Linked DNA regions of Cupriavidus metallidurans CH34. Each later gene encodes a partner of the first gene's protein in a complex. Links are inferred from orthologs where the notes say so. Each region holds a gene or a part of one and is shown on either strand. Other genes may lie near its edges.

Region 1 (7,990 bases):
CGGTGCCAGTTGCGATACCGTCCGGCCCGCGCCTTCGCGCTGCACCTCGGCGATGCCTTGCCGCAGTCGCTCCAGGACGTTATCCGGGCGCGCGCCGTGGGCAAGTGTTGTGGCATCCTGCGCCGGCGATTCGGATTCGACAATCGACGCATTGAGCACCTCGGCCTGGCGCACGGCCACGGAGACGTCGCTGGCGTCCAGGCCGAGCACCTTCGCGTGCGACAGCAGCAAGGCCTCGACCGATGCCTGATTGCCGTCGCGCACCATCGTGGCCGCGGCCTGTGCGGAGACCTGCGCAATCGCGGCGAGCCAGTCGGCATGGGTTTCCAGTACGGTATCCGTGGACAGCGCGCGCGGCTTCATTGCGTGCGCGATCAGGCCCGGGAGCCGCCATTTTCGCGCGGCCGCCTCGGCGATTTCCACCATCGACACACCGAGCACTTCCTGGCAGGCCTCGTTTTCCGTCATTGGATGCGCGGCGCACATGGCCTCCACGCGTTCCCATTCTTCGGGGAAATAGAACACGATGAGCAGCCGGCTCATATGGTGCATCAGCGTGCAGACGACGGCTTCCTCGCCCTCGTTGATGCCGCGTGCCTGGCTCAGCGCCCGCGTGATCTCGCCGGCCACCAGCGCGCGTTGCAACGCGCGCGTGGCCTGCGGACGATTTGGCGCCACGCCGTGGAAATAGTCGAGCAGCTGGATGCCGAGCGTCAGGTGGCTGATCGCCTCCACGCCCAGCACCAGGATCGCGCGCGAGACGGTGGTCACCTCGCCGCCGAACGATCGGTACATGGCCGAGTTGGCGAGCCGGATCACCTTCTGCGACAGGCTGAAATCCGACAGCACGCTTGTGGCCATCTCGCCGACGGTGAGGTCGGCGTTGAGCGTCTTGAAGATGTTGTCGACACAGTACTGAAGCGTCGGGAAGTCTCCCTGTTGCGCCATCCGTGCCCACAGGGTCTCGAAGAAATCGGACTTGGACATCAGGACACCCGTGGCGCGAAGACTTCGCCCTCGCCGACCACGAACCTGCCGTCGGTGACGGCGCTCTCGAAATCGGCGGCGGCGACGGCACGTGCAAAGCGCCATCCCTGCACAAGGTTGCAGCCCTGCGCGGCCAACAGCTTGTTTTGGGCATCGGTTTCCACGCCCTCGGCAATGGCGACGAGACCGAGTTCGCGTGCCAGCGACAGCACGGCCGACACGATGGTCCGCGCGTGCGGTGAATCGACCATGTCGGCGACGAAGCTGCGGTCGACCTTAAGGGCCGACAGCGGAAAGCGGCGCAGGTACGACAGGCTCGAATAGCCGGTGCCGAAATCATCGACGGCGAAGCGGATGCCGAGCGCACGCAGCGAAAGGAGCAGTTCCTCGGCGGCCTTCGGATCGGTCATCAGCGCGCTTTCGGTGATTTCCAGCAGTAGCCGGTCGGCGCCGATGCCCGATTCCTGGATCGCATTGCGGACGCTGTCGAAGAAGCCCGGATGCAGGAACTGCACGGCTGACACGTTGACCGACATATGGCCTACATGGATACCCAGCGCATCCCAGGCGGCAAGCTGCGCGCAGGCGCAGCGCAGCGCCCACGCGCCAAGGTGTTTGATCAGACCGTTCTTCTCGGCGACGGGAATGAACACATCGGGCCGGATATCGCGGCCTGCGTGCTCCCAGCGCATCAGTGCTTCCACGGCGCAGACTTCACCGCTTCCGGGCCAGACGATCGGCTGGTAGTGCAGCAGGAATTCTCCGTTCTGCACCGCTTCGAACATGCTCTGCTCGATCTGGAACTGTTCGTCCAGGCGGCGGTCGAGTTCGGGCGAGTAGATGCAGTAACGGTTCTTGCCGAGCGCCTTCGCCTCGTACATCGCCAGGTCCGCACGGCGCAGCCATTGCGACTCCGATTGCGCCGAACCGTTCGAGAAGGCCAGGCCGATGCTGGTGGTGATGCGCACCTGGCAGCCGCCCAGCAGGAAGGGCTGGCGGCAGACATGGATCACGCGCTCGAGGATGCGGATGGCGTCCGCCTCGGACTCCATGTCATCGAGCATCAGCACGAACTCGTCGCCACCCAGCCGCGCCACGCTTTGGCGCGTGCGGACAGTGTCCTGCAGGCGTGTGCCCACTTCCTTGAGCAGCGCGTCGCCAAACTCGTGGCCGAGCGAGTCGTTGACGTTCTTGAAGCCGTCCAGATCCATCAGGGCAACCGCGAACGGCTGGCCCGCGCGGCGGCCGGACGTGTATTCCTCGATCCGCTTGCCGATGTAGGCGCGGTTGCCGACACCGGTCAACGGGTCCAGGAAGGCACGCTCGGTCAGGTCTCGCTCCGACTCCACCCAATGCGTGATGTCTTGGCCGAACAGCAGCAGGCTGGGCGCATCGTCGGCATCGCGGTGGTAGCTCACGCGCAGGTCGAGCCAGTTGGGCCCGCCGATACCGCCGGCCACGCGCACGCGCTCGCGGCGCATGGTCTGGTCCTGCGCGCAGCACGTCAGCAGCATGGCCACGCGTTCGCGGGACTCCAGCGCGATGATGTCGAGGATCGAGGTGCGCAGCAGGTATTCGCGCGGATAGACCAGTAGTTCGGCGGTGGCTTCAGTCGCTTCGAGAATGCGTCCCTGCATGTCCACGCGCATGGCCAGCGCGCCGGAAGCCTCCAGCAACGCCAGGGCCTCGCCGTAGGCAGGGCCGGCATCGGGCCGCCTGCGATCGGCAGGCTCCGGTGCCAGAGCAACATCGAATGCGAACGCGGTCATGTATCTTTCAACCCTGAGCCCAATGGGCGCATGGCTGATATCGGTTGGTTTCTTGTGATCTGTAGGGTTGGATACCCGCGGCAACGCCAGTCCGTGGCTAACCCGTGCCCGGAACATGACCTCTGGTGCTGCCGCCGTCATATGAATGACATCGGCGATTCTAATACGAGCCGACATCGGGCTGAGTGCGGCGCGGGAGGGGGGTGACGCCAGTGGGCACGACTACAACACGCGTATCGCCAGTTGAAGGCCAGGCTTGTGTCGGGATTGACATAGTCGTGGGAAATCCGTGACACTCATTCCCATGTCCAGTTTCGCCATCCGCATCGCCGCGATTATTCGCACCATTCCGAGAATGGTGGGTTAGCGCGCGTCCGAAACAGACATCAATAACCCGCCCAACGAGGCGGGTTTTTTTATGGCCGCCTCCAGGGATTTCCAGAGATTTCCCCCTCAAGAATGGAGTCGCCATGCCGTTAACCCATCCCCTTGCCGTGCCCCAAGCCGTTGCGCCGGGCCAGTCGTTCGATGCCGAGCCGTTTGAAGCGGCACACGACGCCTGGAGCGACGCCGACGATTACCTGAGGCGCATCCTGACCGCGCGCGTCTACGACGTGGCACGGGAGACCGCGCTGGAGGCGGCGCCGACCTTGTCCGCGCATCTCGGCCACCGCGTCTGGCTCAAGCGCGAGGATCACCAGCCCGTGTTTTCGTTCAAGGTGCGCGGCGCCTACAACAAGATGGCCAGCCTGCCGGCCGATGCGCTTGCCCGTGGCGTGATCACGGCCTCAGCCGGCAATCACGCGCAAGGCGTGGCGCTGGCCGCGGCCCGGCTTGGTGTGCGGGCGATCATCGTCGTGCCGCAATCCGCGCCGCAGGTGAAGGTGGATGCGGTGCGTGCCCACGGTAGCGGGATGGTGGAAGTCGTGCTGGCCGGCGAGTCCTATTCCGATGCCTTCGACCATGCGCTATCCCTGCAGCAACAACACGGACTGACGTTCATCCCGGCGTTCGACGATCCCGACGTCATCGCCGGGCAAGGAACCGTGGGCATGGAGATCCTGCGGCAGCATCGCGGTCCGCTTGATGCCGTGTTCGTGCCGATCGGCGGTGGCAGCCTGGCAGCAGGCGTGGCGGCATATGTCAAGGCGGTCCGGCCGGAAGTCCAGGTCATCGGCGTGCAAACGGAGGATTCCTGCGCCATGGCGCGTTCGCTGGCCGCTGGCGAGCGGGTCACGCTCGATACCGTGGGATTGTTCTCGGATGGCACGGCGGTCAAGCGCGTCGGGGAAGAGACGTTTCGGCTTTGCCAGAAGTACCTTGATGGCGTGCTGACGGTGGATACCGATGCGCTCTGCGCGGCGATCAAGGACATCTTCCAGGACACGCGCAGCCTGGTGGAGCCGGCCGGCGCGCTGGCCGTGGCGGGGCTCAAGCAGTATGCGGCGACGGCGGGCAACGCCTCGCTGGCGCTGGTCGCGATCACATCGGGCGCCAATATGAACTTTGACCGCTTGCGCATCGTGGCGGAGCGGGCGGAAGTGGTTGGCGCCGCACGATGATGGAAGGGGAGGCCGATGATCGCCCAGAAGTTGTCGTACAACTGTGGTTCTTTCGGGCAGAATCAGGGGTGGCACTCTTCCCAGCCACAAGACATTGGAGACATCGAGCATGACAAAGCAGGCAAAGGTCGCACTGGTCACGGGCGCGGCGCGCGGTATCGGCAAGGCAGTCGCACAGGCGATGCTCGCGGACGGTTATCAGGTCGTGCTGGCCGGGCGCACCGCCGAAACGTTGGAAGCCCTGGCCGCGCAAGCTACGGCTGCGGGCCAGACCGCGCTGGCCGTGCAGTGCGATGTGAGTGATGCCGCCTCGGTCGACGCTTTGTTCGGCAAGATCCGCGAACGCTTCGGCCGGCTCGATGTGCTGTTCAATAACGCAGGCATCAACGCGCCGGGCGTCAGCATCGACGAACTGTCAGTCGAGCAGTGGAAGGCGGTGGTAGACACCAACCTGACCGGCGCCTTCTTGTGCGCGCGCGGCGCGTTCGCGCTGATGAAATCGCAGGACCCGCGTGGTGGCCGCATCATCAACAACGGGTCGATCTCCGCCCACGCGCCACGGCCGAATTCCGTGGCCTACACGGCCACCAAGCATGCGATTACCGGGCTGACCAAGAGCCTGTCGCTCGATGGCCGTCCCTGGGACATCGCCTGTGGTCAGATCGATATTGGCAACGCGGGTACCGACATGGCCAACCGCATGGCGCGTGGCGTGCCGCAGGCCAACGGCGAGATCCGCCCGGAGCCGTTGATGGATGTGGCCCACGTTGCCAGCTCGGTACTGCATATGGCCAATCTGCCGCTGGAAACCAATGTGCAGTTCATGACCGTCATGGCGACCAAGATGCCGTTCGTGGGACGCGGGTAATGCGCTGAGGTGGAATCAAGGCGGTCCTCCTCTCGCTCGGCGGAGAGGGGCGGCCCGTCAATGGGTGCTACCGTGCCGGCCGGCCATGAAAGCCGCCGCATCGGCTGCGGTCATGCCGCGGTTGTCGCGTGCGTTGGGGTCGGCGCCATGCGCCTTGAGTATGTCGACGATATCCGTGCGCTGGAACATTGCGGCGGTCATCAGCGCCGTGCGGCCGTCAGGCGAGGCACCTTCGACGTCGGCACCATGCTCGAGCAGGATTTCGACGATTTCGGTGTAGCCCTTGTAGGCGGCTCCGGCGATCGGCGTCTGACCCATCGCATTGCGAATGTCCGGCGAAGCGCCGACTTCCAGCAGCGTGCGCAGCGCGTTCGCATGGCCATGGTAGGCGGCCAGCATGACGAGGGTGTCGCCCTTCTCATTACGCAGGTTCGGTGGCATACCGCGTTCGATCAGCGCCGCGAGCGCCACGGCGTCGCCATTGCGCGCGAGATCGAACACCTGGCCCAGCGCGGCGATCATGCGCGCTTCATCTTCCGCGGACATCGTGGCTTGAGGCTGTTCCATCATCATTTTCCTGTCTCGGACGGTTTGTTCGGGATTTGCTGAGTCGTTCCGCCCATGCCTCTCCCGGGGGCGGGAGAGGCATGGGTAGTGGGGACTTACTTGGCCTCGATCATCTCGATAGCAGCCGCGACACCCGCACCATAGGCGGGGTCAGCCGCCGTGCAATGCTTGATGTGGGTCTGCTGGATGTGTTTCGACACACCCTTGATCGAGCGGGCCGTGTTGTCGAACAGCGCCTGCTGCTGCGTCGGCGACATCAGGCGGAACAACGCGCCGACCTGCGAGAAGTAGTCGCCGTCCTCGCGATGGTTCCAGTGGTCGGCAGTGCCTTCCAGCGTCAGCGGCGGTTCGCGGAAGTCGGGTTGCTCGGCCCACTCGCCCTTCGTATTGGGCTCATAGCCGATGGCGGCCCCCCGGTTGCCGTCGACGCGCATCGTGCCGTCGCGGTGATAGCTGTTGACGTACTTCGCGGCTTTCGGCGAGTTCACCGGAATCTGGTGATGATTCACGCCGACGCGATAGCGCGCGGCGTCGCCGTACGAGAATAGACGGCCCTGCAACATCTTGTCGGGCGAGAAACCGACGCCAGGGACGATCGTCGACGGCGCGAACGATGCCTGTTCGACTTCGGCGAAGAAGTTGTCCGGATTGCGGTTCAGTTCCAGCACGCCGACTTCGATCAGCGGGTAGTCCTTCTTCGGCCAGATTTTGGTCAGGTCGAACGGGTGGTAGGGAACCTTGCTGGCTTCGGCTTCCGGCATGATCTGCACGCAGAGCTTCCAGCGCGGGAAATCGCCACGTTCGATTGATTCAAACAGATCGCGCTGGTGATATTCGCGGTCCTGGCCCGTGATCTCCGCAGCTTCCTCGTCAGTCAGGTTCTGGATGCCCTGCTGGGTGACGAAGTGGAACTTCACCCAGAAACGCTCCATGTTGGCGTTGATGAAGCTGTAGGTATGGCTGCCGAACCCGTGCATATGACGCCAGGTGCGCGGGATACCCCGGTCACTCATCACGATCGTGACCTGGTGCAGGGCTTCGGGCAGGCCGGTCCAGAAGTCCCAGTTGCTTTCGGCGCTACGCATGCCCGTGCGCGGGTCGCGCTTCACGGCGTGGTTCAGGTCGGGGAACTTCAGGGGGTCGCGCAGGAAGAAAACCGGGGTGTTGTTGCCCACCAGGTCCCAGTTGCCTTCCTCGGTGTAGAACTTGATCGCAAAGCCGCGGATGTCGCGTTCCGCATCGGCCGCGCCGCGCTCGCCGGCCACCGACGAGAAGCGCAGGAACAGGTCGGTTTTCTTGCCAACCTGTGAGAACAGGTTCGCGCGCGTGTACTTGGTGATGTCATGCGTGACCGTGAACGTGCCGTAAGCGCCGGCGCCCTTGGCGTGCATGCGGCGTTCCGGAATCACTTCACGGTCGAAGTGGGCAAGCTTTTCGAGGAACCAGACATCCTGGAGCAGGGCGGGGCCACGCGGGCCGGCGGTCTGAACGTTCTGGTTATCGACAACGGGCGCGCCAAATGCGGTCGTGAGCTTATTCATAGTCATTCCTTGATGCAGTCGTGCGATCCGGAAGGGTCGCGTCTGGACATTTGTGGGACGGAATTGCCGCGGCTCGTGGCCGCGTCACCGAGGGCGCCGGGGAACTGACTCGCCGGCAGGAGTTGCAGTCAACTATCGCAGAAGGGGTCGTTCAAGTCATATCGTATTGATCAATGGCCGCGATAGTGCACAGACTTTTCGAGCGGGCCATTAAGTGGTTTACGTCTGGGAAGGGCTCCGCTTTCTCGCATTTTTCGGATCAGGTCAAATTCTGTGCTCGGCATTGACAGGAAATTGACGTGTATCAGTCGATTCTTTGCAGTGTCTGGACAGCAGGCTGAATAGGCTGAAAGCAGGACAACTACGACCATGCCGCACCATGTGGATCGTCTACCGTTTTGGTCTTGCCGCCATTGCGTTGATCGCCCTGATTGCGCTGTTCGTGTGCCAGTACCGGCTATCGGCCAGGCTGGCGCGCCGCGAAGCGAAGCTCGATGGGCAGCAGGCACATGAGGAACCCGGCGCCATTGAATCGTGAGGCGCTGGCCGGGCGCGGCCCGTTCAAATGCGACGCGTGCTCGACCTGAGTCCTCCCCGTGGCAGGTTTACCGTGCCTTTTCAGGCTGCGTTCCTATCCTTACAAGGTGAAAATCATGCGCAGGAGATGACATGCAAGCGAGGTTTGCGCGCGGCATC
Region 2 (5,431 bases), on another replicon or contig:
GCCTGGGGCTGGCGCCGCAGGACCGTGTCATCGCGGACTACCTCCGCAAGACAGGTCGCCGCGTGATGCTGGCGATCAACAAGGCCGAGGGCATGAAGTACACCTCGGTGGCCGCGGATTTCTATGAACTGGGCATGGGTGATCCGTACGCGATCTCGTCGACGCATGGCGACGGCGTGCGCGAACTGGTCGATGAAGCCCTCGACCTGGCCGTTCAGGAGCGTCCGGAACTGGCAGATCAGGAAGATGCCGGCCAGCACGGCGTCAAGATCGCCATCGTTGGTCGCCCGAACGTCGGCAAGTCCACGCTCGTGAACACCCTGATCGGCGAAGAGCGCGTGATTGCCTTCGACATGCCGGGTACCACGCGCGACGCTATCTATGTGGAGTTCGAGCGTGGCGGCAAGCCTTACACGCTGATTGACACGGCTGGCCTGCGCAAGCGCGGCAAGGTGTTCGAAGCGATTGAGAAGTTCTCGGTGGTCAAGACGCTGCAGTCGATCGCGGACGCCAATGTGGTGGTGCTGCTGCTCGATGCCCAGCAGGATATCTCCGAGCAGGACGCGCATATCGCCGGGTTCATCGTGGAGTCGGGCAGGGCGTTGGTGGTAGGCGTGAACAAGTGGGACGGCCTGGACGGCCATCAGCGCGACCGGGTCAAGCACGACCTGGAGCGCAAGTTGCAGTTCCTGAGTTTCGCGAACATCCACTTCGTATCCGCCCGCGAGCGCACCGGCATTGGCGCGCTTTTGCGCTCGGTGGACGACGCGTACGCCGCTGCGATGATCAAGCTTCCGACGCCGCAGATCACGCGGGTGCTCCAGGAAGCGGTGGAGTTCCAGCAGCCGAAGCGCGTGGGCGTGTCCCGCCCGAAACTGCGCTACGCGCACCAGGGTGGATCGAATCCGCCGATCATCGTTGTGCACGGGAACGCGCTGTCCGGCGTGACCGACGCGTACCGGCGCTACCTCGAGAACCGCTTCCGCACGGCGTTCAAACTCAAGGGAACACCGCTTCGGATCGAATTTCGTACGAACAAAAACCCGTACGCCGAATCGAAGGATTGACCAGGAAAAGGGACAGGTTTTGCCGCCAAGTTTCGTTTGCGTTCGTTTGGAACTGCGGCTAAATTCACGGTAGCGGGGAAACCCTGCTCGTAGATGCCAGCCTGGTACCGTTTTTGATCTTTTTTTGGCGCATCTTGCGCCAACTGGCTTGAACCGGGGATTTTCGTCCCCATGATCCATCACTAAATCTATAAATTTGGAGTGTGCCATGAGCAACAAAGGGCAATTGCTACAAGACCCGTTTCTGAATGCGCTGCGCAAAGAGCACGTGCCAGTTTCCATCTACCTCGTCAATGGCATCAAGCTGCAAGGCAATATCGAGTCGTTCGACCAGTACGTCGTCCTGCTGCGCAACACTGTGACGCAGATGGTTTACAAGCATGCGATTTCCACTGTCGTGCCGGCGCGCGCCGTCAATTTCCGTGTGGATGATTCTTCCGAGAGCTGATTTTTCCTCTCCCATGGGCGGCCGCATCTCCGTGCGGCCGTCGCATCGCGTGCCTCGGCTTGTCAGCCGTCTTTTCCGCCCGGAACGGGCGAACCCTTCCGTCGCTTCCCGCTTGCAACCTGAACCTGTCCCGAGCCTTACGGCGTCCGGGGGCGGCAGGCTGCGCCAACGCGGCCAGATTTTGTCTTAACAACGATCCCTTCGGCGCACTGCGTCCATCCGCTTGCAACCCAGAGCTACCTCCCAGACCGAACCGACCCGTGCCATCCTGGTTGGCGTCGACTTCGGCAAGCATGACTTCCAGGAAAGCCTTTCCGAACTGGCGCTGTTGACGACCACGGCCGGCTCGGTGCCTGTGCACACGCTGACCGGCAAGCGTTCGCGCCCCGATCCGGCACTCTTCATCGGATCCGGCAAGGCCGAGGAACTGCGGCAGGCCGCTGACGCGCTGGATGCCGATGTGGTGGTGTTCAACCACGCCTTGAGTCCTGCCCAGCAGCGCAACCTGGAGCGATTCCTGGGGCGTCATGTGATCGACCGAACCGGTCTGATCCTGGATATCTTTGGTCAGCGTGCACAGAGCCACGTCGGCAAGGTGCAGGTGGAACTGGCGCAGGTGCAGTACCAGGCGTCGCGCCTGGTTCGCGCGTGGAGCCACCTGGAACGGCAGAAGGGTGGTATCGGGATGCGCGGCGGCCCTGGCGAGCGACAGCTCGAACTGGATCGGCGGATGCTCGATGATCGAGCCAAACGACTCAAGTCCGATCTGGCGCGCCTGCAGCGCCAGCACCATACGCAGCGCCGCGCCCGGGCCCGTAATGACACGCTCAGTATCTCGCTGGTCGGATATACGAACGCCGGCAAGTCGACGCTGTTCAATGCGCTGACCAAGGCGCGGGCCTATGCGGCCGATCAGCTTTTTGCCACGCTCGATACGACCTCGCGCCGCCTGTTTCTCGACGGATTCGGCAATGTGGTGCTGTCCGACACCGTCGGGTTCATCCGGGATCTGCCGACACAACTCGTGGCGGCGTTCCGCGCCACGCTCGACGAGACCGTGCATGCCGACCTGCTCCTGCATGTGGTCGATGCATCGAGTCCAGTGCGCCACGAGCAGATCGAACAGGTCAATCGTGTGCTCGCCGAGATCGACGCCTCGGACATTCCGCAGATCGTGGTCATGAACAAGATCGATGCGGCACCAGAGCTGCTCGAACTCGGCCCCCGTGTCGAGCGAGACGAAGACGGTGTTCCAACGAAAGTGTTTGTCTCCGCCCGGGATGGCCTGGGGCTGGATGGCCTCCGCGAGGCCATCGTCGCGATGGCCCAATGGCTGTCGTCGCGGCCGGAGGCCCCGGCCCCCTATGATCCAAGGCTGGAAGGGCTGCAGCCCGCCCAGGATGGGGAGCCGTGGGACGTCGATGACGAACCAGATACCCGCCAGCAAGGTGCCAATTGATCGTTTTTGAACGAGAATCCCCGCCCGATTGGGGATTCTGGGCAAAAGTGATCAAGATGGCTGCTAGAATCCCTCTGATCCAAACTTCCCGGACCCGTGCTCTTCATGCCCCTGTTCCCTCGGAATCCTGACCCGCACATCGTGCCAGGCAGCCGCGCCCTGCGGTTTGCGCGCTGGCCGCGCCTGCGCGCCATCTTCTCGCTGAACGACCCCCGCTGGGGCCGCAACGGACAGGACGATGAAGACAAGGACAATAGCCGCCAGCAAAACCAGCGCCCGCAGGATGGCCCGCCCGATCTCGATGAGCTCTGGCGCGACTTCAATCGCCGCCTGAACGGCCTGCTGGGCCGCAAGGACAACGGCGGTGGTGGCCAGGGTTTCGGCAGTGGCCCGCGCCCGTCAGGCAAGGGTTCTAATGTCGGCATCGGCGTGATCATCGCCGCCGTGATCGGTATCTGGCTGGCCAGCGGTTTCTTCATGGTGCAGGAAGGGCAGACCGCTGTGATCCTGCAGTTCGGCAAGTTCAAGTACTCCACCGGTCCCGGTATCAACTGGCGTATGCCATGGCCGATCCAGTCGGCCGAAGTGGTAAACCTGTCGGCTGTGCGTTCGGTGGAGGTCGGTCGTGCCACGTCGATCAAGGACAGCAACCTGAAGGACTCGTCGATGCTGACGCAGGACGAGAACATCATCGACGTCCGGTTCACGGTGCAATACGACATCCAGGACGCCAGCGAATTCCTGTTCTTCAACAAGACCGACCGCGGTGGCGACGAAGAACTCGTGACGCAGGCCGCGGAAACGTCAGTGCGTGAGATCGTCGGCCGCAACAAGATGGATGCGGTGCTCTACGAGAATCGCGAGCAGATTGCGCAATCGCTGGCCAAGTCGATTCAATCGATCCTCACGGCCTACAAGACGGGTATTCGTGTGATTTCCGTCAACGTTCAGAGCGTGCAGCCGCCCGAGCAGGTGCAGGCCGCATTCGACGACGTCAACAAGGCGAGCCAGGATCGCGAGCGCGCGATCAGCGAAGGCCAGGCCTATGCGAACGACATCATTCCGCGCGCGAAGGGCACGGCGGCTCGCCTGAAGGAAGAATCGGAGGCCTACCGTTCCCGCGTGGTGGCACAGGCCGAAGGTGACGCAGCGCGCTTCCGCTCGGTGCAGTCCGAGTATGCCAAGGCACCGCAGGTCACGCGTGACCGTATTTATCTGGAGACCATGCAGCAGATCTACGCCAATTCGAGCAAGATTCTTGTCGATGCCAAGTCGGGCAATAACCTGCTGTATCTGCCGCTGGACAAGCTGATGACACAGGTGCCGGGCTCGTCGGCCGCACCGTCCTCGGCAGCGCCGGGCACGAATGCGCCGGCGGTACCGGATGCGACCACGCCGGATATCCGGTCACGTGAGTCGATGCGCAACCGCGACCGCGACATTCGCTAAGGAGACCCGTCATGAATCGACTGATTTCCTTTGTCATTGGCCTGTTTATCCTGCTGGCCGTTGCTTCGTCGATGCTGTTCGTGGTCGACCAGCGCCAGTACGCCGTCGTCTTCGCTTTCGGCGAAATCAAGCAGGTCGTGCGTGAGCCCGGTCTGCATTTCAAGCTGCCGCCGCCGTTGCAGAACGTAGTGTTCATGGATCGTCGTCTGCAGACGATCGATGTCGCAGCCAACGAGCGTTTCCTGACCGCCGAGAAGAAATCGATGGTGGTGGACTGGTTCGTGAAGTGGCGCATCACCGATCCGCGCAAATTCTTCGTGGCGTTTGGTGGCAACCTGCGCGGCGCGCAGGACCGCATGACGCAGCGTATCGATGCTGTGGCGCGTGAGGAGTTCGGCAAGCGCACCGTGGCGGATGTGGTGGCGGGCCAGCGCGAGCAGGTCATGCAGAACATCCGGGTTGGTATGGCCGAGTACGCGCAGTCGGTGGGTGTCGAGATCATCGATGTGCGCCTGAAGCGTGTGGATCTGCTGCCGGCCATCAGCGAGTCGGTCTATCGACGCATGGAGGCCGAGCGCAAGCGCGTGGCCAACGAACTGCGTTCGACTGGCGCCGCGGAAGGTGAGAAAATCCGGGCCGATGCTGATCGCCAGCGTGAGGTGGTGCTGGCCGAGGCTTATCGTGATGCGCAGGTGGTCAAGGGTGAGGGCGATGCCAAGGCTTCGCAGATCTATGCCGATGCATTCGGCAAGGATCCGAGCTTCGCCCAGTTCTGGCGCAGCATGGAGGCCTACCGCAACACGTTCCGCGACAAGGGCAACGTGATGGTGCTGGAGCCCAATTCGGACTTCTTCCGCTATATGCGTTCGCCGGGTGGCAACACCGCACCGGCCCCGTCAGGTGGCAAGAAGTAGCGTGGATGGCGCACCAGGCGCCTGATCGCGTGATTCGACAGAACCCCGGATCTTCCGGGGTTTTGTCCGGCTGGAGGGCATGAACCTTTCCCGC

The links. The genes of interacting proteins can lie anywhere in the genome.
Region 2: the proteins of RMET_RS28605 (region 1) and hfq are in contact, whole or in part, in a crystal structure (PDB 3VU3), measured with the Escherichia coli proteins. The link is inferred for Cupriavidus metallidurans CH34 from one-to-one orthologs.

What each region holds. Positions count from the first base shown.
Region 1 is NC_007974.2:2,352,361-2,360,350, reverse strand. What follows is about bases 5,072-7,990. They hold RMET_RS28605 (catalase), read right to left. Parts: upstream 7,295-7,990; coding sequence 5,849-7,294; downstream 5,072-5,848. Other genes in these bases: RMET_RS28600 (hypothetical protein), read left to right, coding at 7,964-7,990; RMET_RS34040 (hypothetical protein), read left to right, coding at 7,674-7,832; RMET_RS28610 (ankyrin repeat domain-containing protein), read right to left, coding at 5,244-5,732; RMET_RS28615 (SDR family oxidoreductase), read left to right, coding at 5,072-5,186. Outside these bases: RMET_RS28630 (HDOD domain-containing protein), read right to left, coding at 1-987; RMET_RS28625 (putative bifunctional diguanylate cyclase/phosphodiesterase), read right to left, coding at 987-2,756; more of RMET_RS28615, read left to right, coding at 4,428-5,071.
Region 2 is NC_007973.1:2,278,432-2,283,862, reverse strand. Bases 1-2,895 are described here. They hold hfq (RNA chaperone Hfq), read left to right. Parts: upstream 1-1,275; coding sequence 1,276-1,515; downstream 1,516-2,895. Other genes in these bases: hflX (GTPase HflX), read left to right, coding at 1,739-2,895; der (ribosome biogenesis GTPase Der), read left to right, coding at 1-1,067. In the rest of the region: more of hflX, read left to right, coding at 2,896-2,974; FtsH protease activity modulator HflK, read left to right, coding at 3,080-4,423; protease modulator HflC, read left to right, coding at 4,435-5,337. UniProt on the Escherichia coli protein: RNA chaperone that binds small regulatory RNA (sRNAs) and mRNAs to facilitate mRNA translational regulation in response to envelope stress, environmental stress and changes in metabolite concentrations.